2 regions of the Rhodococcus sp. CX genome follow, and region 2 is predicted to be linked to the other one. Evidence: riboswitches for the same ligand, from Rfam matches in the RefSeq annotation. Region 2 holds a riboswitch; the other holds the start of a gene.
What was found. A riboswitch is a leader RNA that binds a small molecule or an ion and turns the genes downstream of it on or off. The one in region 2 is predicted to bind glycine.

Region 1 (3,772 bases), on a different contig from region 2:
GCCGAACCGAACACGGCCAGGGTGGACGCGGCCTCGCCGAATGCCAGCACGCCGATCGTCAGGGCCACCACCACTTCGAGATAGGACAGACCCGAGAGCTCGGCGGCACGCAGGTGCTTACCGGCGACCACCAGCAACCCCAGGGCGAACAGACCGCAGACGACGAAGAACCCCGCCGCCCAAGCCCAGTTGCTCGCCGTCATGCCCGACAGATCGGGCCGCGTCACCACGACCATCGCCGCGGTCGCGATCGCGCCGAAGGCGAAGTTCCAGAAGCACCGGACGTCGGACGGCATGTCGCTCCGGTAGCGGTAGCACAGCAGGGCGGCGCCGTAGAAGATCCCCGACGCGACCCCGAGCACGGTCCCCAGCGTCTCCTGCTCGCCACCGCCGGAAGTCCCGCCGATGAAACCGGCCGCGAACAGCATGCCGACGAACGCCGCGCCGAGTGACAACGCGTCGAGGCGCGTGATCGATTCCTTCAACACCACGCGGGCGAGGACGGTCGCGACGACCGGTCCGAGATAGTGCAACACGACGGCCCGGGACAGGTCGGTCAGGACGGTCGCGGACAGGTAGGTGGCCAGCGACAGGCCGAGGAAGACCCCACCTGCGACGACCGACGCGGACAGGCGGACTCGCCGCACTTGCCCGAGACGACGGGTGAACGCGAGCAGCACCAGCATGCCCACCGCGCCCACCGCCATGCGCCCGAAGGTCAGGGCCTCACCGAGCACCGCGCCGTCGGGCGTGGCCATGCGTCCGAACAGACCGGCCGCGCCCATCGCCGTGGCGGACAGGACGATGGCGACGACGCCGAATCGCCGGTCGCGGGAGGGCGCGGATCGGGGAGCGGGAGCGGGAAGCTGGGCGCGCGGCGGCGCGGCGGAAACTTGGGCGCGCGGCGGCGCGGCGGAAACTTGGGCGCGCGGCGGCGCGCCGAGGGAAACGGTCACACGTATTCCTCAGGCCAGGGTGCACTGCGGCACCAGCGGGTGATGTCGTTTCCCCGCTCTGTCATTGACCTGAGAGCTTTCGCGGACGTGATCCGCTTACACCTTCGGTGAACCCGGACGGGTTGCTTTCCAGAGGAGCCTCGCCACGGCGGTCTGGGGGCCTGAGAGATTCCCGGGGAGGTTGCTCCTTCGGCGCCCGCTGCTGTGCGGGACTCTCCCGCCGCGGTTCGGGTGGCTGTTCAGTTGTGGCGTCAAGTATGTCATGGCTGCGGGTGCGTGAGCATGTCGGGTTGTTTTCGCAGGTCACAGGCCATATCGGAAAAGATCGTCAGATACCTTCACAAATATAGGCATAATTGCTATGGTGTGGGTCACACGGTTTTTCGACCGGCGCGCATCGGTGATTTCGCATTCCGACGAATCGGGACCACCGGTCGACTCGTCTCTTCTCTCGTACGGCAACGGCATCTACAGACAGGTGGTCATATGGGCATCGGGATGGTCCTCGACATGGCGTCTGCCGCCACCCCCGATCGGATCGCTCTGGGTCCGCGGGCGAACGGCACGACCTATCGGCAACTCGACGAACTCGCTTCGCGCGGTGCGGGCCTGCTCGCCGAGCTCGGAGCCCGCCACGTCGTCTTCGTCGGCGTCAACAGTCCGGTGCTCCCCACGCTGATGTTCGCAGCGGGGCGCGCCGGAATCCCCCTGGCTCCCTTGAACTACCGGCTTCCGGCCCCGCAATTGCTCGAACTGATCGACCGACTCGACGATCCGGTGGTCGTGGCGGACGCCGAGTACGTGACCAAACTCGACGGATGCGCGAGCCGCATCGTCTCGACGGACGAATTTCTCGGACTGGCGAACGCGACGGAGCCGTTGGAGGCCGATCGCTCGGAGGACGAGGGCACGGCGATCGTGCTGTTCACCTCCGGTACCACCTCGGCTCCGAAGGGCGTGCTGCTCCGTCACCGGCACCTTCTGTCGTACCTCCTCAACACCGTCGAATTCGGTTCCGCGGCAGAGGAACACGCGACCCTGGTGAGCACCCCGCCGTATCACATCGCAGGCCTCGGGGCCGTCCTGAGCAACGTCTACTCGGGTCGCCGCATGGTCTACCTGCCCGATTTCACGCCGCAGGGATGGCTCGACCTCGTCCGGACGGAGGGGGTCACCAGCGCCATGGTGGTGCCCACGATGCTCGCCCGCATCGTCGACCACCTCGACGGCGCGCCCGCCGACGTCCCCACGCTCGGGTCGCTCGCCTACGGCGGCGCACGGATGCCCCAACCGGTCCTCGAACGTGCTCTCGCGGCGTTCGGCGACACCGGATTCGTCAACGCCTACGGCCTGACCGAAACCAGTTCGACGATCGCGGTCCTCGGCCCCGAGGACCATCGGGAGGCCTTCGCGAATCCGGAACTGCGCGGCCGGCTCGCCTCGACCGGCCGGATCGTGCCCGGTATCGAGGCGCAGATCCGTTCGGAGGACGGCGATCGCGTACTGCCCGAGGGGGAGACGGGCCTGCTGTGGGTGCGCGGAGCGCAGGTCAGCGGCGAGTACATGGGTAACGGTTCGGTGCTCGACGCGGACGGTTGGTTCCCCACCCGGGACCGCGCCCGGATCGAGGACGGCTATCTCTACATCGGTGGCCGCGCGGACGACACCATCATCCGTGGTGGTGAGAACATCGCGCCGGCCGAGATCGAGGACGTGCTGGCGCGTCATCCCCAGGTGCGGGAGGTGGCCGTGATCGGCACCCCCGACGACGAGTGGGGTGAACGGATCTGCGCGGTGATCGTCCCGGCGGCGGACGCCCACGACGACGCCGACGCGATCCGGACGTGGTGCCGCGAGCGCCTGCGCGGCTCGAGGACTCCCGACGACGTGGTGTTCGTCGACGATCTGCCTCGTACCCCGACCGGCAAACTCGTGCGCCGCGACCTCGTCGAACAGGTCACCGCCGGCCTCGCAGGATGACCCCGCCGTCCGCATCGTGGAGAGAACAGGCATTGCCGTGACCGACACCGTCGACACCGAACTCCTCCGGCGCGAGTGGGTCCTTCGGGCACGTCCGAACGGGCGCCCCCGCGCCACCGACGTCGAACTGGTCGAGACGACTCTCGGCGAACCTGCTCCCGGGCAGGTCCGCGTGCGGAATCTCGTCATGTCCGTCGAGCCCTACATGCGGGGCCGGATGGGGGGAGGGGCTTCCTACGCCGAACCGTACGAGCTCGATGCGCCCATGCTCGCGCCGACGGTCGGCGTCGTGTCCCGCTCGGATCGGCCGGAGCTGCCGGTGGGCTCGCTCGTTCTCCACGAATACGGTTGGCGCACGGAAAGTCTCGTCGACGTGACCGACTGCCGCAGGCTCCGGCACGACGACCTGCCCGCGGCTCTTCACCTGAGTGTCCTCGGTATCCCGGGGATGACGGCCTGGGTGGGGATCGACCGGATCGCGCAGGTCCGAGACGGCGACGTGGTGTTCGTGTCGTCCGCGGCCGGCGCGGTCGGGTCCACCGCCGTCCAGTTGGCGAAACAGCGCGGCGCCGTGGTGATCGCGAGTGCCGGATCGCCGGAGAAAGTCGCGCTCACAAAGGAACTCGGAGCGGACGCGGCCTTCGACCACCACGACGGGCCGGCGAAGGACCTGCTGCGTACCGCGATGGCCGAAGTCGGGGCCACGGCTCTCGACGTCTACTTCGACAACGTCGGAGGAGAACAGCTGGAAGCGGCCATCCGGGTGCTCGCCGACCACGCCCGCATCGCCCTGTGCGGGATGATCAGTGTCTACAACTCCGCCGCACCCGTGCCCG
Region 2 (15,215 bases):
TCGACGCCGTCCTCGCCGAAACCGCACGCGCGCTCGCGCCCGGCGGTCTGTACTTCTTCGACACCATCAACCGCACGTGGCTCGGCAAGCTCGTGGTCATCAAGATCATGCAGGAATGGCGATGGACCCGGATGTTCGACACCCCCATCCACGACTGGTCCATGTTCATCACCCCCGCCGAACTGACCGCAGCGCTCGAGCGCCACGGCCTGCGCCCGGCCGAACTCACCGGGCTCGGACTGCGCACCCTCGACCCCCGCCGCCTCGTCGACATGCACCGCGCGCGGCAGGGACGCATCACCTACGGCGAATTCAGTCGCCGTCTCAACTTCGGGCGCGTGCCCTACACCGGCGCCAACTACATGGGGTACGCCGTCAAGGCCGGCGCGCGCGGCTGACCGGGGGAGGGGAGCGGGGCCGGCCCCGGCCTCACTTCGAGGATGCGTCCAGTTCGCGGATCAGCGATGCCGGCGCGGTCACCCGGAACGACATGTCCAGCAGTTCACCGATCTCGTCCCAGTCCACGTCGTCCCGGTCGAGGTCGTAGCCCACCCAGCCCGAGGGCCCGAAGTAGGCGGGCAGGTAGGTGTGCGGTTCCCCGAGCAGCGCGAGGCGCTCCTCGGGTTCCGGCTTGATGATCACCGACCGGGGGAAAGGCGTGCCGCTCGGCTTGTCGGAGCCGCCGTAGACCGCGAACGCCGTCTTGGTGTGGAAGAACGGGCGTCCGTGCGAGATCCTCTCGCCGGCACCGGGAAACGCGAGGGCCAGCGACCGGATACGTGCCAGCAGGGGATCGGCCTCGTCGAACATGATCGGATGCGGCATGCGGGCAGCGTACCCGCGTGCCGGGAGGTCTTTCGGGCGGTTGGATGATTTCGGATCATACGGAATTGCAAAATATCCCGAACTCAACAACCGACCGCTTCCCCGACACCCTCGACCCCACCACGACGACGGATACCGCCGAATCGCGTGCCGACGTCGTACTGTCGAGGACATGCCGGTGCCCGAACCCCTTGCTCGCGATGCCCTCGCAGACACCTTCGCCGCATTCGAATCGCGACGCCTCCCTCTCGACGGCCGGCGCCACGCCGCCGTGGTCGTCGCCATCCTCGACGACGGAGCAGGCAACGGTGTCATGCCCCTCACCCGCCGGCCGACGCGACTGCGCGCCCACCCCGGACAGTTCGCGCTGCCCGGGGGACGCCTCGACCCCGGCGAAACACCGGAAGAAGCGGCCCTGCGCGAACTGCACGAAGAACTCGGGCTGCGGGCCGACCACACCCAGATCGTCGGCCGCCTCGACGACTACATCACCCGATCCGGCTACGTCATGTCCCCGTTCGTCGTGTGGTCGGACGTCCCCGTCACCGACCTGCAGCCCAGCCCCGACGAGGTCGCCGAACTCTTCGCCGTCACCGCCACCGAGATCGACAGCGAACCCCGCTTCGTCCCCATCCCCGAATCCGACAAGCCCGTCATCCAGTGGCCGTTCCGCGGTCACCTGGTCCACGCACCCACCGCCGCCGTCGTGTACCAGTTCCGGGAGGTCGCGCTGCACGGCCGGCACACCCGCATCGACGATCTGGAACAACCGGTCTTCGCCTGGCGCTGACCCGCCGGACCGGACCCGGAACGTGACTATGGGAGGCTGTCGGAACCCGACCGTCACCACGAACACGAGGCAGGTTCGACGATGAACGACGCCGCGACGACCGCCGGCTCCGCACCGGCCGCGTCCGACCGCATCCTCACCGTCCCCAATCTGCTCAGCTTCGTCCGACTCATCGGCATCCCGCTGTTCCTCTGGCTGATGCTCGTCCCGCACGCCGACGGGTGGGCACTGGCCGTGCTGGTCCTCAGCGGCGCCACCGACTGGGCAGACGGCAAACTCGCCCGGCTGCTCGACCAGACCTCGAGGCTCGGTGCCCTCCTCGACCCGCTCGTCGACCGCCTCTACATCGTCACCACACTCGTCGCCCTGGTCGCCCGGGACATCCTCCCGTGGTGGATCGCCGCGATCCTCATCGGACGCGAACTGGTCCTCGCCCCGACCCTCGCGGTGTACCGCAGGCGCGGTCTGCCCCCGCCCGACGTCCTCTACCTCGGCAAAGGCGCGACCTTCCTGCTGATGTGCGCGCTGCCGCTGCTGCTCCTCGCGCTCGCCGTCCCCGCCACCGCCGACATCGCCGAGCCGCTCGGCTGGGCCGCGCTGATCTGGGGAACGGTCCTGTACGTCTGGACCGGCGCCCTCTACCTGTACCGCGCCGTCGAAACCGCGCGCGTCACACCACCGATCGGCGGCCACCGGGAACCCCGATGAACCAGCACTGGGAACAGATCCGCCGCAACCCGACACCGTCGCTGCTCACCGCCCTGCTCGAGGACCACCTCGATCCCGGATACGCCGCGGCCGCCGAGGACCGCACCACGAAACACACCCGGCCCGCCCGCAAGGGCGTCCTCGTCTGGCTCACCGTCGGTGCCCTCCTCACCGGCCTCACCATCGGCATCGCCTACTCGAACACCACCGAACCCGGGCCCGGCTCCGACCGGACGCAGGCGGAGATCCTCGCCGGAGTCCGCGCAGCCTCCGAACGCGTCGACACCCTCACCGCAACCCGAGACGACCTCACCGCCGACATCGACCGGCGCCGCGAGGAACTGTTCACCGACAACGGCGCCGGAACCGACATCCTCGGCGAGCTCCGGCGCACCGAGGACGCCGCCGCAGCCACCGAGGTACACGGTCCCGGCGTGACCGTCACGCTCAGCGACCCGGCGGCGAAACCGAACCTGTCGGACTCCGGGCAACGCGGCAACCCCCGCACAGCCGTCCTGCTCGACCGCGACCTGCAAGCGGTGATCAACGCCCTGTGGGCCGGCGGCGCCGAAGCCGTCGCGGTCGACGACGTGCGCATCGGTCCCGGAGTCACCGTCCGGCAGGCGGGCGGGGCCATGCTGGTCGACAACCGGCCGGTGTTCTCCCCGTACGTCGTGTCGGCCATCGGATCGCCGAGCCGCCTGCAGACCGCGTTCGTCGTCAGCGACGCCTACCTGCGGATGTCCGGCGTCCAGCAGTTGTACGGAGTAGGTTTCACCGTCGCCGAGGCCGACGACGTCACCATGCCGGCCGCGGCCGTGCGCGACATCGAATCTGCACTGGAGGGAGATCGTTGAAACAGAACGGGCTCAGGCACGGCCACGCGCTCTACGCGGTACTGGCCCTCGCGATCGGCATCGCCGCGGGGGTGATCTTCAGCCCACAGGTACCCGACGTCATCCAGCCGTACCTTCCGATCGCGGTCGTCGCCGCTCTGGACACCGTGTTCGGCGGCCTGCGCGCGTACCTCGACGACATCTTCGACGCCCAGACCTTCGTCGTGTCCTTCGTGTTCAACGTGCTCGTCGCGGCCCTGATCGTCTGGCTCGGCGACCAACTCGGCGTCGGCACCCAGCTGTCGACCGCCGTCATCGTCGTCCTCGGCATCCGCATCTTCGGCAACGCGTCCGCGCTGCGCCGCCGCCTGTTCGGAGCGTGACCCGTGGCCGAAGGACGACACGAACTGCACGACCCACCGGAATCGGCCCCGCGCCGCGGCCGCCTGCTCTTCCCGGCCCTGGCCGGGCTGCTGATCGTGCTGCTCGGCGTCGCGATCGCCACCCAGGTCCGCAGCACCGAATCCGGTGATGCCCTCGACTCGGCCCGCCCGGCCGACCTGCTCGTGCTGCTCGACAACCTGAACCGCACCGAGGCCGAGCTGCGTCAGGAGATCACCGCGCTCGAATCGACGCTGACCAGCCTGGAGCAGAACGGATCGGAGGCCGCTCTCGACGAGGCCCGCGCGCGGCTCTCGGACCTGGCGATCCAGGTCGGCACGGTCCCGGCCACCGGCCCGGGTGTCGTACTGACCGTGACCGATCCGGTGCGCGGCGTCGGCTCGGAGGTCGTCCTCGACATGATCCAGGAGTTGCGTGCGGCCGGAGCGGAAGCCATCCAGATCGCCGGGGCCGGCGGCCCGCCCGTCCGGATCGGCGTGGACTCGTGGGTGACCGGTCCCGGCGGTGCCGTGGTCGTCGACGACGTCCCGCTCGTCGCCCCGTACACGGTCACCGCGATCGGGGACGGACCGACCCTCGCGGCCGCGCTGAACATCCCCGGCGGAGTTGTGGACACTGTCGCGCGGACCGGAGGAACATTGGTGATCGAACAGTCACCGCAGGTCGACGTGTCCGCCTTGCGGCAGGTCGAAGCGCGCCAATACTCTCAGCCCGGAAACTGAATCAGACGTTCGTGACGAATGTCGTCGCCGAAAGGACCCTGTCGTGAGTGAGTTCGAAACCCCCGCCGATCTGCGTTACACGGCGGAACACGAATGGGTGCAGCGGACGAGCGCGACCACCGCGCGGATCGGTATCACCGCGTACGCGCAGTCGCAGCTCGGCGACGTCGTGTTCGTGCAGTTGCCGGAGACCGGGACCGAGGTGACCGCCGGTGAATCCTTCGGCGAGGTCGAATCGACGAAGAGCGTCTCGGACGTGTACGCGCCGATCAGCGCGAAAGTGGTTGCGGTCAACACGGATCTGGAGGCGAACCCCGAGCTGGTGAACTCGGCTCCCTACGGCGGAGGGTGGCTCGTCGACGTCGAGGTCGGTAGCGAGGGTGAGCTGGACGCGGCGCTCGGCGAGACGCTGGACGCCGACGCCTACCGCGCTCTCATCGAAAACTGACGGTTCCCGTGCGCGACAACCGCGTCCGCCTACGCCGGGGAGCCGGCTCAGGGTACGGTCGTGTCAGGCGTGTGCCGTTGTCGGGGGCGCGGGTCCGTAGTCGAAAGTGATCGTGGCTGAACGAAACAACGACCGGTCGGGGTGGTTTGCCCGATCGGTCGAACGGATAAGGAGTAACGGTGAGCGAGAACGGCAACGCGGGATACGAGGAAACCCCTGCGGAAACCACTTCGGTGTTTCGCGCCGACTTCCTGAGTGAACTGGAAACCGCCGGCTCGGGGGCGGCGACCTCGGAGGCTCCGGTCTCGGGTGTCGAGGGACTGCCCGCCGGGTCGGCACTGCTTGTCGTCAAGCGTGGACCCAACGCTGGATCGCGTTTCCTGCTGGACCAGCCGACGACGTCCGCGGGACGGCACCCGGACAGCGACATATTCCTCGACGACGTGACCGTCAGCCGTCGGCACGCCGAGTTCCGTCAGGACGAGGGTGAGTTCCAGGTCGTCGACGTGGGAAGCCTCAACGGCACCTACGTCAACCGCGAGCCTGTCGATTCGGCGGTGCTGGCGAACGGCGACGAGGTGCAGATCGGAAAGTTCCGGCTGGTGTTCCTCACCGGTCCGCGAGGAAACCAGGGCGCAGGTAGCTGATGACCGCTGCTGCCCGCCAAACGGCACCGGGCGGAATGTCGATCGGGTCGGTTCTCGATCGGCTCCGCCCGGAGTTTCCGGACGTGACGATCTCGAAGATCAGGTTTCTCGAGGCCGAGGGGCTCATCAGCCCGGAACGCACGCCCTCGGGATATCGACGTTTCTCGATCGAGGACTGCGAGCGACTGCGGTACGTGCTGACCGCGCAGCGGGATCAGTACCTGCCCCTGAAGGTGATCAAGGAACAGCTCGAGGCGATCGACCGAGGTGCCGCAACGGTGGGCGCAGTGGAGTCCCGCCCGAAGCGTCCACGGCCGTTGGCCGTGGCGCCGGGCGAGGTCTCGCCCGAGGTGCTGCGCACCGACCGTGAAGTCCGCATGAGCCGCGACGATCTGTGCGAGCGCGCCGGGATCGACGTGGGCTTCCTGACCGAGTTGGTTCGTGCCGGGCTGATCGTGCCGGGCGCGGCGGGATTCTTCGACGGGGACGCGGTGCTGCTCGCCCGAACCGCCAAGGCCATGTCGGAGTTCGGGCTCGAGGTGCGGCACCTGCGGGCGTTCAAGCTCGCGGCGGACCGGGAAGCGAGCCTGGTCGCGCAGATCGCGGGTCCGATCGCCAAGGGGCGCGACGCGGGAGCGCGGGCGCGAGCCGAGGAGATGGTCCGGGAGTTGGCGGCGCTGTCACTGACGCTGCACACGTGCCTGGTGAAGGCAGCGGTTCACGGCGCACTCGACCGCTGAACCGTTCGTGCACGCCGACGGCGATCGCGGTGAGAACCCCGACGGCCGCCGGCACCTGACGCGCTTGCCGGATCGCACTAGAATTCAGGCAGGATTGCCACGCGGGGTTCGTCCCCGGACGGCCAGCGGGATGGAGGCACCGGCATGAGCGAGATGCGGATAGTGGGCATTCGGGTCGAACAGCCGCAGAACCAGCCGGTCCTGCTGTTGCGAGAGGCCGACGGCGACAGGTATCTGCCGATCTGGATCGGTCAGATGGAGGCGACTGCGATCGCGCTCGAACAGCAGGGCGTCGAACCGGCGCGTCCGCTGACGCACGATCTGATCAAGAACCTTCTGGAAGCATTCGGGCATGTCCTGCAGGAGATCCGGATCGTGGACCTGCAGGAGGGGACCTTCTACGCCGACATGATTTTCCAGGGTGGCATGCGCGTGTCGTGCCGCCCTTCGGACGCGGTCGCTGTAGCGTTGCGCGTCGGTGTACCGGTCTTCGTCGAGGAACCGGTGCTGGCGGAGGCCGGTCTCGTCATGCCCGACGAACGGGAGGACGAGGTCGAGAAGTTCAAGGAATTTCTCGAGTCCGTGTCGCCCGACGACTTCAAGGCGACGGACGGCTGAATCGGACGTCATCGGCTGTTCTACCGTGCCTCGATCCCTCCGGGTCGGGGCACGCGGTACGACTCGAAGGTTTTACGACCGGTCGGCGTGTTGCTGCCCTACGCTCGAGACAGAGCGTACGCTGAGTGAATCCGCAATTCGGATCTGCTCGACGGGCCTTGACTAGCACGCGACGATCGGATGGGTGGGGGGGAATCCGCCCGTCCGTTGTTACGGGGCGACGGGTGGGCACGTAAGAGGGAGTCAACACAGTGCGAGATCGGCCGCAGGGACAGGGGCACGGCGATATCGACGAAGGGAACCGCTCGACCTCGATGTCGTCGACGCAACAAACGGACGACATCCAGCCGGGTCTGTTCCCCGACGACTCGGTTCCCGACGAACTCGTCGGTTATCGCGTTCCGATCGCATGCCAGATCGCCGGAATAAGTTACCGCCAGCTCGACTACTGGGCTCGAACGAACCTCGTCGTGCCGTCGATCCGTGGCGCAGCCGGTTCCGGAAGCCAGCGACTGTACTCGTTCAAGGACATCCTGGTCCTCAAGATCGTCAAGCGGTTGCTGGACACGGGCATCTCGCTGCAGAACATCCGCGTCGCGGTCGATCACCTGCGTGAGCGCGGGGTGCGGGACCTGGCGAAGATCACGCTGTTCTCCGACGGCACCACCGTGTACGAATGTACGTCGCCCGAGGAAGTCGTCGATTTACTGCAGGGCGGACAGGGCGTGTTCGGTATCGCGGTCAGCGGTGCGATGCGCGAGCTGACCGGCAGCATCGCGGACTTCCCGGCCGAGCGCGCCGACGGAGGCGCCGCCGAGCAGCGACCCGAGGACGAGCTTGCGTCCCGTCGCCGCAACCGCATCAATCGCCGCATCGGCTAGAGCCGGGGATTTTAGACGTTCATCACACCGTGAAGGCGTCCGTGACCGCGATTGCGGCGATCGCCGTGGACTAGAATCGCCAATGCGTCGCCGCCGCACGGGAGAGTTCCGGATCCGATCCGGGCACCGAAGGAGCAGCACCTCCCCGTCAATCTCTCAGGTACCGAGGACCGTGCGGGCTCCGACGCCTCTGGAAAGCGGTGGGAGCACCCACCCGCCCACGGGGAAAGGGACCGGACGTCCGGTCACCGAATCTCTCAGGCGCTCGCCCGCCGAGCTCGCGACAGAGGGGGAGGGAAGCACGCCGTGCGACCGTGCGCGGACGTGGACCTCCGATCACCCGGGAATCGCACATGACAGATGCCGTCACCTCCACGTTCGCCGACCGTCACGTCGGCCCCGATCAGGCGGCACTGCGCCGCATCCTCGACGTCGTCGGCGTCGACGCACTCGCAGACCTCGCGGCGAAGGCACTGCCGGCCGCGATCCTGGACCCGGCCACCGGAGGGATCGCCGACGGGCTGGACGTGCTGGACGCGCCGCTGTCCGAACACGAGGTGCTGGCCGCGCTGACCGAGCTCGCGGCGCAGAACACCGTGGCGACCTCGATGATCGGTCAGGGCTACTACGGCACCCTCACGCCGCCGGTGCTGCTGCGCAACATCATCGAGAACCCGGCGTGGTACACGGCGTACACCCCGTACCAGCCGGAGATCAGCCAGGGCCGGCTCGAGGCCCTGCTCAACTTCCAGACGATGGTCTCCGACCTCACCGGCATGGAGGTCGCGAACTCGTCGATGCTCGACGAAGGCACCGCCGCCGCTGAGGCGATGACCCTGCTCCGCCGCGCCAACCGCAAGTCGAAGAGCCCCCGCGTGCTCGTCGACTCCGATCTCTTCACCCAGACCGCGGCCGTCCTCGCCACCCGCGCCGAGCCGCTGGGCATCAAGATCGTCACCGCGAATCTCGTCGACGACGGACTGCCGGAGGGCGACTTCTTCGGGGTCATCCTCCAGATCCCCGGCGCATCCGGACGGGTGTTCGACGCCGCCCCGATCATCGCCGCCGCACACGACCGCGGTGCACTCGTGGCGGTGGGCGCCGACCTGCTGGCCCTGACGTTGATCACCCCGCCCGGCGAGCAGGGCGCGGACGCCTGCTTCGGCACCACCCAGCGCTTCGGTGTGCCCATGGGCTTCGGTGGCCCGCACGCCGGCTACCTCGCCGTGAACACGGCGCACACCCGCAACCTTCCGGGCCGCCTGGTCGGCCTGTCCGTCGATGCGGACGGAGATCCCGCCTACCGGCTGGCCCTGCAGACCCGTGAACAGCACATCCGCCGCGAGAAGGCGACGAGCAACATCTGCACCGCGCAGGTTCTGCTGGCGGTCCTGGCCGCGATGTACGCCTCGTACCACGGCGCCGACGGCCTGACCGCGATCGCACGCCGGGTCGCGGCGCACGCCGAAACCCTCGCCGCCGCGCTGCGCGCCGCCGGCATCGAGATCGTGCACGCCGAGTTCTTCGACACCGTTCTGGCCCGGGTTCCCGGTCGCGCCGTACAGATCGTCACGACCGCTCGCGAGGCGGGCCTCAACCTGCGCCTCGTCGACGACGACCACGTCGGCATCTCCTGCGACGAAGCGACCTCCAGCGCGCACATCGGCACGGTGCTCGACGCCTTCGGCGCCCCGGGCACCGCGCAGAGCGAGGGATCGGCGCTCCCGGCCGCACTGGCCCGCACCAGCGCATTCCTGCAGCACGAGTCGTTCACGAAGTACCGCACCGAAACCGCGATGATGCGGTACCTGCGGCGGCTGTCGGATAAGGACCTGGCGCTCGACCGGACGATGATCCCGCTCGGCTCGTGCACGATGAAGCTCAACGCCGCCGTCGAGATGGAAGCGATCACCTGGCCGGAGTTCGCCGACCTGCACCCGTTCGCACCCGCGGAGCAGACCGCCGGGATCCGCCGGCTGATCGCGGACCTCGAGGGCTGGCTCGCCGCGATCACCGGTTACGACCGCGTCAGCCTCCAGCCCAACGCCGGCAGCCAGGGCGAATACGCCGGTCTGCTCGCGATCCGGCACTACCACCTCGACCGGGGCGACGACCATCGCGACACGTGCCTCATCCCGTCGAGCGCCCACGGCACCAACGCGGCCTCCGCGGTGATGGCCGGGATGCGGGTCGAGGTCGTTGCGTGCCGTCCGAACGGCGATGTCGATCTCGACGATCTGCGCGCGAAGATCGCCGATCATGCCGAGCGCCTGGCCGCGATCATGATCACCTACCCGTCGACCCACGGTGTGTACGAGCACGAGATCGCCGAGATCTGCGGGGCCGTCCACGACGCGGGCGGTCAGGTGTACATCGACGGGGCGAACCTCAACGCGCTCGTCGGGCTTGCGCGCCCGGGCAAGTTCGGTGGCGACGTGAGCCATCTGAACCTGCACAAGACGTTCTGCATTCCGCACGGCGGCGGCGGGCCGGGGGTGGGACCGATCGGTGTCCGCGAGCACCTCGCGCCCTACCTGCCGGGTCATCCGGAGGAACCCGAGCTCGGGGGCGCCGGACCCGTGTCGGCCGCGCCCTACGGTTCGGCGTCGATCCTGCCGATCACGTGGGCGTACATCAAGCTGATGGGTGCGCAGGGCCTGCGCCGTGCGTCGCTGACGGCCATCGCGTCCGCCAACTACATCGCCCGCCGTCTCGACGAGTACTTCCCGGTGCTGTACACCGGCGAGAACGGCATGGTCGCGCACGAGTGCATCCTCGATCTGCGCCAGATCACCAAGGACACCGGCGTCACCGTCGACGACGTGGCGAAGCGGTTGGCGGACTACGGGTTCCACGCGCCGACCATGAGTTTCCCGGTCGCGGGAACGCTGATGGTGGAGCCGACCGAGAGCGAGGATCCGGCCGAACTCGATGCCTTCGTCGACGCGATGATCTCGATCCGCAAGGAGATCGACCGCGTCGGGGCAGGGGAGTGGCCGGTCGACGACAACCCGCTGCGCGGTGCTCCGCACACGGCGGAATGCCTGGTCGGGGAGTGGAACCACCCGTACACGCGGGAGATCGCGGTGTTCCCGCTGGGGAAGTCGCGCGCGAAGGTGTGGCCGTCCGTCCGGCGCATCGACGGGGCACACGGGGACCGTAACCTCGTGTGTTCCTGCCCGCCGCTCGAGGCGTACGCCGACTGATCGTCCGATTCGGGGTGCCGGTGAGACCGGCACCCCGAGCTTCGATCGAAATATTCTGCACAAGACGGAACGCAAATAAAAACCGAACACTACCTCACCCAGCACGCCGCACGACACCTGTTACCTCACGTCCCGCATCGCTCACCCATCCGCGATGGGCCGTGCGAGCATGGAGACGTGGCGACGCGAGCAGACTCCGAACGATTGCGGGATCTGGCACGGCTGCGCCGGGTCCGGGACCGCATCGACCGCGAGTACGCCCGGCCGCTGGACGTGGAACAGCTCGCGCGGGACGTGCACATGTCGGCGGGCCATCTGAGCCGGCAGTTCCGCCTGGCCTACGGCGAACCGCCGTACACCTACCTGATGACGCGTCGGATCGAGCGGGCGATGGCGCTGTTGCGACGTGGCGATCTGAGCGTCACCGAGGTGTGTTTCGAGGTCGGGTGTTCGTCCCTCGGGACATTCAGCACGCGATTCACCGAGCTGGTGGGGGTGTCTCCGAGCGTGTACCGCGCGCAGGCGCGCTCGGACGCCGAGATGCCTTCGTGCGTCACGAAACAGGTGACGAGACCGATCAGGATTCGAGAAGCGTCGGCCGCGTCCCGAATCTAGCGTGGTCGCCATGAACCTCACCATCCACAACGCGTTCCTTCCGCACGACGACCGTGACGCCGCCCTCGCGTTCTATCGGGACCTGCTCGGTTTCGAGGTGCGCAAGGAGGTCGGCTACAACGACATGTACTGGATCACTCTCGGGCATCCCGCCCAGCCCGAGACGTCGCTCGTCCTGAATCCGCCCGCCGCGGATCCCGGAATCACCGACGAGGAGCGGCGCGTGATCAGCGAAATGATGGCCAAGGGCACGTTTGCGATGCTCACGCTGGCGACACCCGACCTGGACGCGACCTTCGCGGCGCTCGAAGCCGGTGGCGCGGAGATCGTCCAGGAGCCCATCGAGCAGCCCTACGGGATCCGGGACTGCGCGGTGCGCGACCCCGCGGGAAACATGATCCGCATCAACGAGGTGCGATGACGAGGCCCCGGACGGCAGAGCCGCCGGCGTGGGTGTGTTCTCTCGGGGGAAGCAGCAGCAGGAGAATGCGCGGATCGGGCGCCGGGACAGGTGAATCCGTCCGGGGTTGTCACACCGATCGGCGATACTGCTCCGGCGGGTAACCGGGGTGAGAGCGAACAGAACGGAACGGGGAAATGCGATGGGCACGACGACCGAGACAGCTACGGGGACGGCGCCCACCGGGGGGCGACACCCTGCCGACAGTCACGACCTGATCCGGGTGCACGGGGCTCGCGAGAACAACCTCAAGAACGTCGATCTCGAGATTCCCAAGCGACGGCTGACGGTCTTCACCGGGGTGTCGGGATCCGGGAAGAGTTCGCTGGTGTTCGCGACGATCGCAGCCGAGTCGCAGCGCATGATCAACGAAACGTACAGCGCGTTCGTGCAGGGATTCATGCCGACGCTCGCTCGTCCGGACGTGGATGTGCTCGAGGGCTTGACCACGGCGATCATCGTCGATCAGGAGCGGATGGGCGCGAATCCGCGGTCGACGGTCGGCACCGCGACCGACGCCAACACGCTGTTGCGCATCCTGTTCAGCCGGCTGGGCAAGCCGCACATCGGTTCGCCGCAGGCGTTCTCGTTCAACGTGGCGTCGCTCAGCGGCGCCGGGGCGGTGACGGTCGAGAAGGCCGGCCGGACCGTGAAGGAACGCCGCAGTTTCAGCATCACCGGTGGCATGTGCCCGCGCTGCGAGGGCATGGGCAAGGTCTCCGATTTCGATCTCACCGCGCTGTACGACGACAGCAAGTCCCTCAACGAGGGTGCGCTGACGATCCCCGGGTACAGCATGGACGGCTGGTACGGCCGGATCTACCGCGGATGCGGATTCTTCGACCCCGACAAGCCGATCTCGAAGTTCACGAAGAAGCAGCTGAACGATCTGCTGTACAAGGAGCCGACGAAGGTCAAGGTCGACGGCATCAACATCACGTTCGAGGGCCTGATCCCGAAGATCCAGAAGTCGTTTCTGTCCAAGGACCGGGAGGCGATGCAGCCGCACATCCGGGCATTCGTGGACCGGGCCGTCACCTTCCAGACGTGTCCCGACTGTGAGGGCACCCGTCTCTCGGCGGAGGCCCGGTCGTCGAAGATCGCCGGCATCAGCATCGCCGACGCCTGCGCGATGCAGATCAGCGACCTCGCCGAATGGGTGCGGGGGCTGGACGAGCCGTCGGTCGCCCCGCTGCTGAAATCGCTGAGCCGGACCCTCGATTCGTTCGTCGACATCGGACTCGGCTATCTGAGCCTCGACCGGCCTGCCGGCACCCTGTCCGGTGGCGAGGCGCAGCGCACCAAGCTGATCCGGCATCTCGGGTCGTCGCTCACCGACGTGACCTATGTGTTCGACGAGCCGACGATCGGCCTGCATCCGCACGACATCGCGCGGATGAACGAACTGCTGTTGCAGTTGCGCGACAAGGGAAACACGGTGCTCGTCGTCGAGCACAAGCCCGAGGCGATCGCGATCGCCGATCATGTGGTCGATCTCGGCCCGCGCGCCGGGGCCGACGGTGGCGAGATCGTGTTCGAGGGCACGGTCGAGGGGCTGCGGTCGAGTGGGACGCTGACCGGTAAGCATCTGGACGACCGTGCGGCACTGAAGACTTCGGTGCGGACGGCGTCGGGGGCACTCGAGATCCGTGGGGCGGACACCCACAATCTGCAGGACGTCGACGTCGACATTCCGGTCGGGGTGCTCGTCGTCGTGACGGGTGTGGCGGGGTCGGGGAAGAGTTCGCTGATCCACGGGTCGGTCGCGGGCCGGGACGGTGTCGTCGTGATCGATCAGGGGGCGATCAAGGGGTCGCGGCGCAGCAATCCGGCGACGTACACGGGTCTGCTGGAGCCGATCCGCAAGGCGTTCGCGAAGGCGAACGGGGTGAAACCCGCTCTGTTCAGCGCGAATTCGGAGGGTGCGTGCCCGAACTGCAACGGTGCGGGTGTCGTGTACTCGGACCTGGCGATGATGGCCGGGGTGGCGACGCCGTGCGAGGTGTGCGAGGGCAAGCGATTCCAGGCCGAGGTGCTCGAGTACCGGTTCGGCGGCAGGGACATCGACGAGGTCCTGAACATGTCGGTGGCCGAGGCCGAGGAGTTCTTCGGGTCGGGCGAGGCGAAGATCCCGGCGGCGCACCGGATCCTCGCTCGCCTCGCCGACGTGGGACTCGGCTACATCAAGATCGGGCAGCCGCTCACGACGCTGTCCGGCGGCGAGCGGCAACGTCTCAAGCTGGCCGTCCAGATGGGCGAGAGCGGCGACGTGTACATCCTCGACGAACCGACGACGGGCCTGCATCTCGCCGACGTGGAGAACCTGCTCGCGCTGCTGGATCGGCTCGTGGATGCGGGGAAGTCGGTGATCGTCATCGAGCACCATCAGGCCGTGATGGCGCACGCCGACTGGATCATCGATCTCGGACCCGGTGCCGGCCACGACGGTGGCCGGGTCGTCTACGAGGGCACCCCGGCGGACCTGGTCGCCGCGCGCTCGACGCTGACGGGGCAGCACCTCGCGCAGTACGTCGGGGCCTGACCGCAGGGGTCCGGGCACGCAGGGGTCCGGATTCGATCAGGGTTCGGTGACGAGTTCGAGGATCGTGATCTCGGGGGGTGTCGCGACGCGGACGGGTGGCCCCCACGCGCCGGCGCCGCGCGAGGTGTAGAGCGTGGTGTCGTCGAACCGGTCGAGTCCGGTGACGCTCGGGTTGGCCAGGGGCACGAACAGGCCGAGCGGCCACATCTGGCCGCCGTGGGTGTGGCCGGACAGTTGCAGGTCGACGCCGAGTTCGGCGGCGTCGAGTACCTGGCGGGGCTGGTGCGCGACGAGCAGCACGAACCGGTTCGGGTCGCGGCCGTCGAGGGCCGCCGCGAGGTCGGCTTCGTGCGGGGCGGGGGCCGTCCAGTCGTACACCCCGGCGATGTCGATGCTGTCGGCGCCGCGGGTGAGGGTGACGTGTTCGTTGCGCAGTGTCTGCACGCCCAGGGTTTCCCAGTGGTCGAGCCAGGCCAGGGCGTCGTCGGAGTAGTACTCGTGGTTGCCGCTGACCCCGAACACCCCGAGTGGTGCGTCCAGGTCCCGGAGGGGTTCGAGGTCGGCGGCGACGCGCGCGATGGTGCCGTCGCTGAGGTCGCCGCCGAGCACGATCAGGTCGGGGTTCTCGCCGGCGACGAGGTCGACGACCTTGCGGGTGAAGTCCGCGCCGCGCGCCGGGCCGACGTGCAGGTCGGTGACGAGGGCGACGCGCAGCCCGTCGAATTCGGCGGGCAGGCGCTGGAGCGGTACCCGCACGTGCGCGATGCGGGGGTGG

Region 1: linked by a shared signal. The riboswitch ahead of I0Q12_RS18240 (DMT family transporter) and the one ahead of gcvP (aminomethyl-transferring glycine dehydrogenase) in region 2 are both predicted to bind glycine.

The regions. Positions count from the first base shown of each region.
Region 1 is NZ_JADZGH010000172.1:260-4,031, reverse strand. Features, by position in the region: gene I0Q12_RS18240 (DMT family transporter) at 1-956, opposite strand, end outside; glycine riboswitch at 1,096-1,186, opposite strand; gene I0Q12_RS18235 (class I adenylate-forming enzyme family protein) at 1,443-2,936, shown strand; gene I0Q12_RS34940 (NADP-dependent oxidoreductase) at 2,974-3,772, shown strand, end outside.
Region 2 is NZ_JADZGH010000026.1:2,223-17,437, forward strand. Features, by position in the region: gene ubiG (bifunctional 2-polyprenyl-6-hydroxyphenol methylase/3-demethylubiquinol 3-O-methyltransferase UbiG) at 1-398, shown strand, start outside; gene I0Q12_RS02375 (MmcQ/YjbR family DNA-binding protein) at 430-825, opposite strand; gene I0Q12_RS02380 (CoA pyrophosphatase) at 998-1,615, shown strand; gene I0Q12_RS02385 (CDP-alcohol phosphatidyltransferase family protein) at 1,697-2,323, shown strand; gene I0Q12_RS02390 (DUF881 domain-containing protein) at 2,320-3,180, shown strand; gene I0Q12_RS02395 (small basic family protein) at 3,177-3,542, shown strand; gene I0Q12_RS02400 (DUF881 domain-containing protein) at 3,546-4,283, shown strand; gene gcvH (glycine cleavage system protein GcvH) at 4,327-4,731, shown strand; gene garA (glycogen accumulation regulator GarA) at 4,911-5,378, shown strand; gene I0Q12_RS02415 (MerR family transcriptional regulator) at 5,378-6,118, shown strand; gene I0Q12_RS02420 (bifunctional nuclease family protein) at 6,263-6,736, shown strand; gene I0Q12_RS02425 (MerR family transcriptional regulator) at 7,051-7,617, shown strand; glycine riboswitch at 7,706-7,800, shown strand; gene gcvP (aminomethyl-transferring glycine dehydrogenase) at 7,971-10,823, shown strand; gene I0Q12_RS02435 (helix-turn-helix transcriptional regulator) at 11,001-11,438, shown strand; gene I0Q12_RS02440 (VOC family protein) at 11,449-11,859, shown strand; gene I0Q12_RS02445 (excinuclease ABC subunit UvrA) at 12,041-14,440, shown strand; gene I0Q12_RS02450 (metallophosphoesterase) at 14,477-15,215, opposite strand, start outside.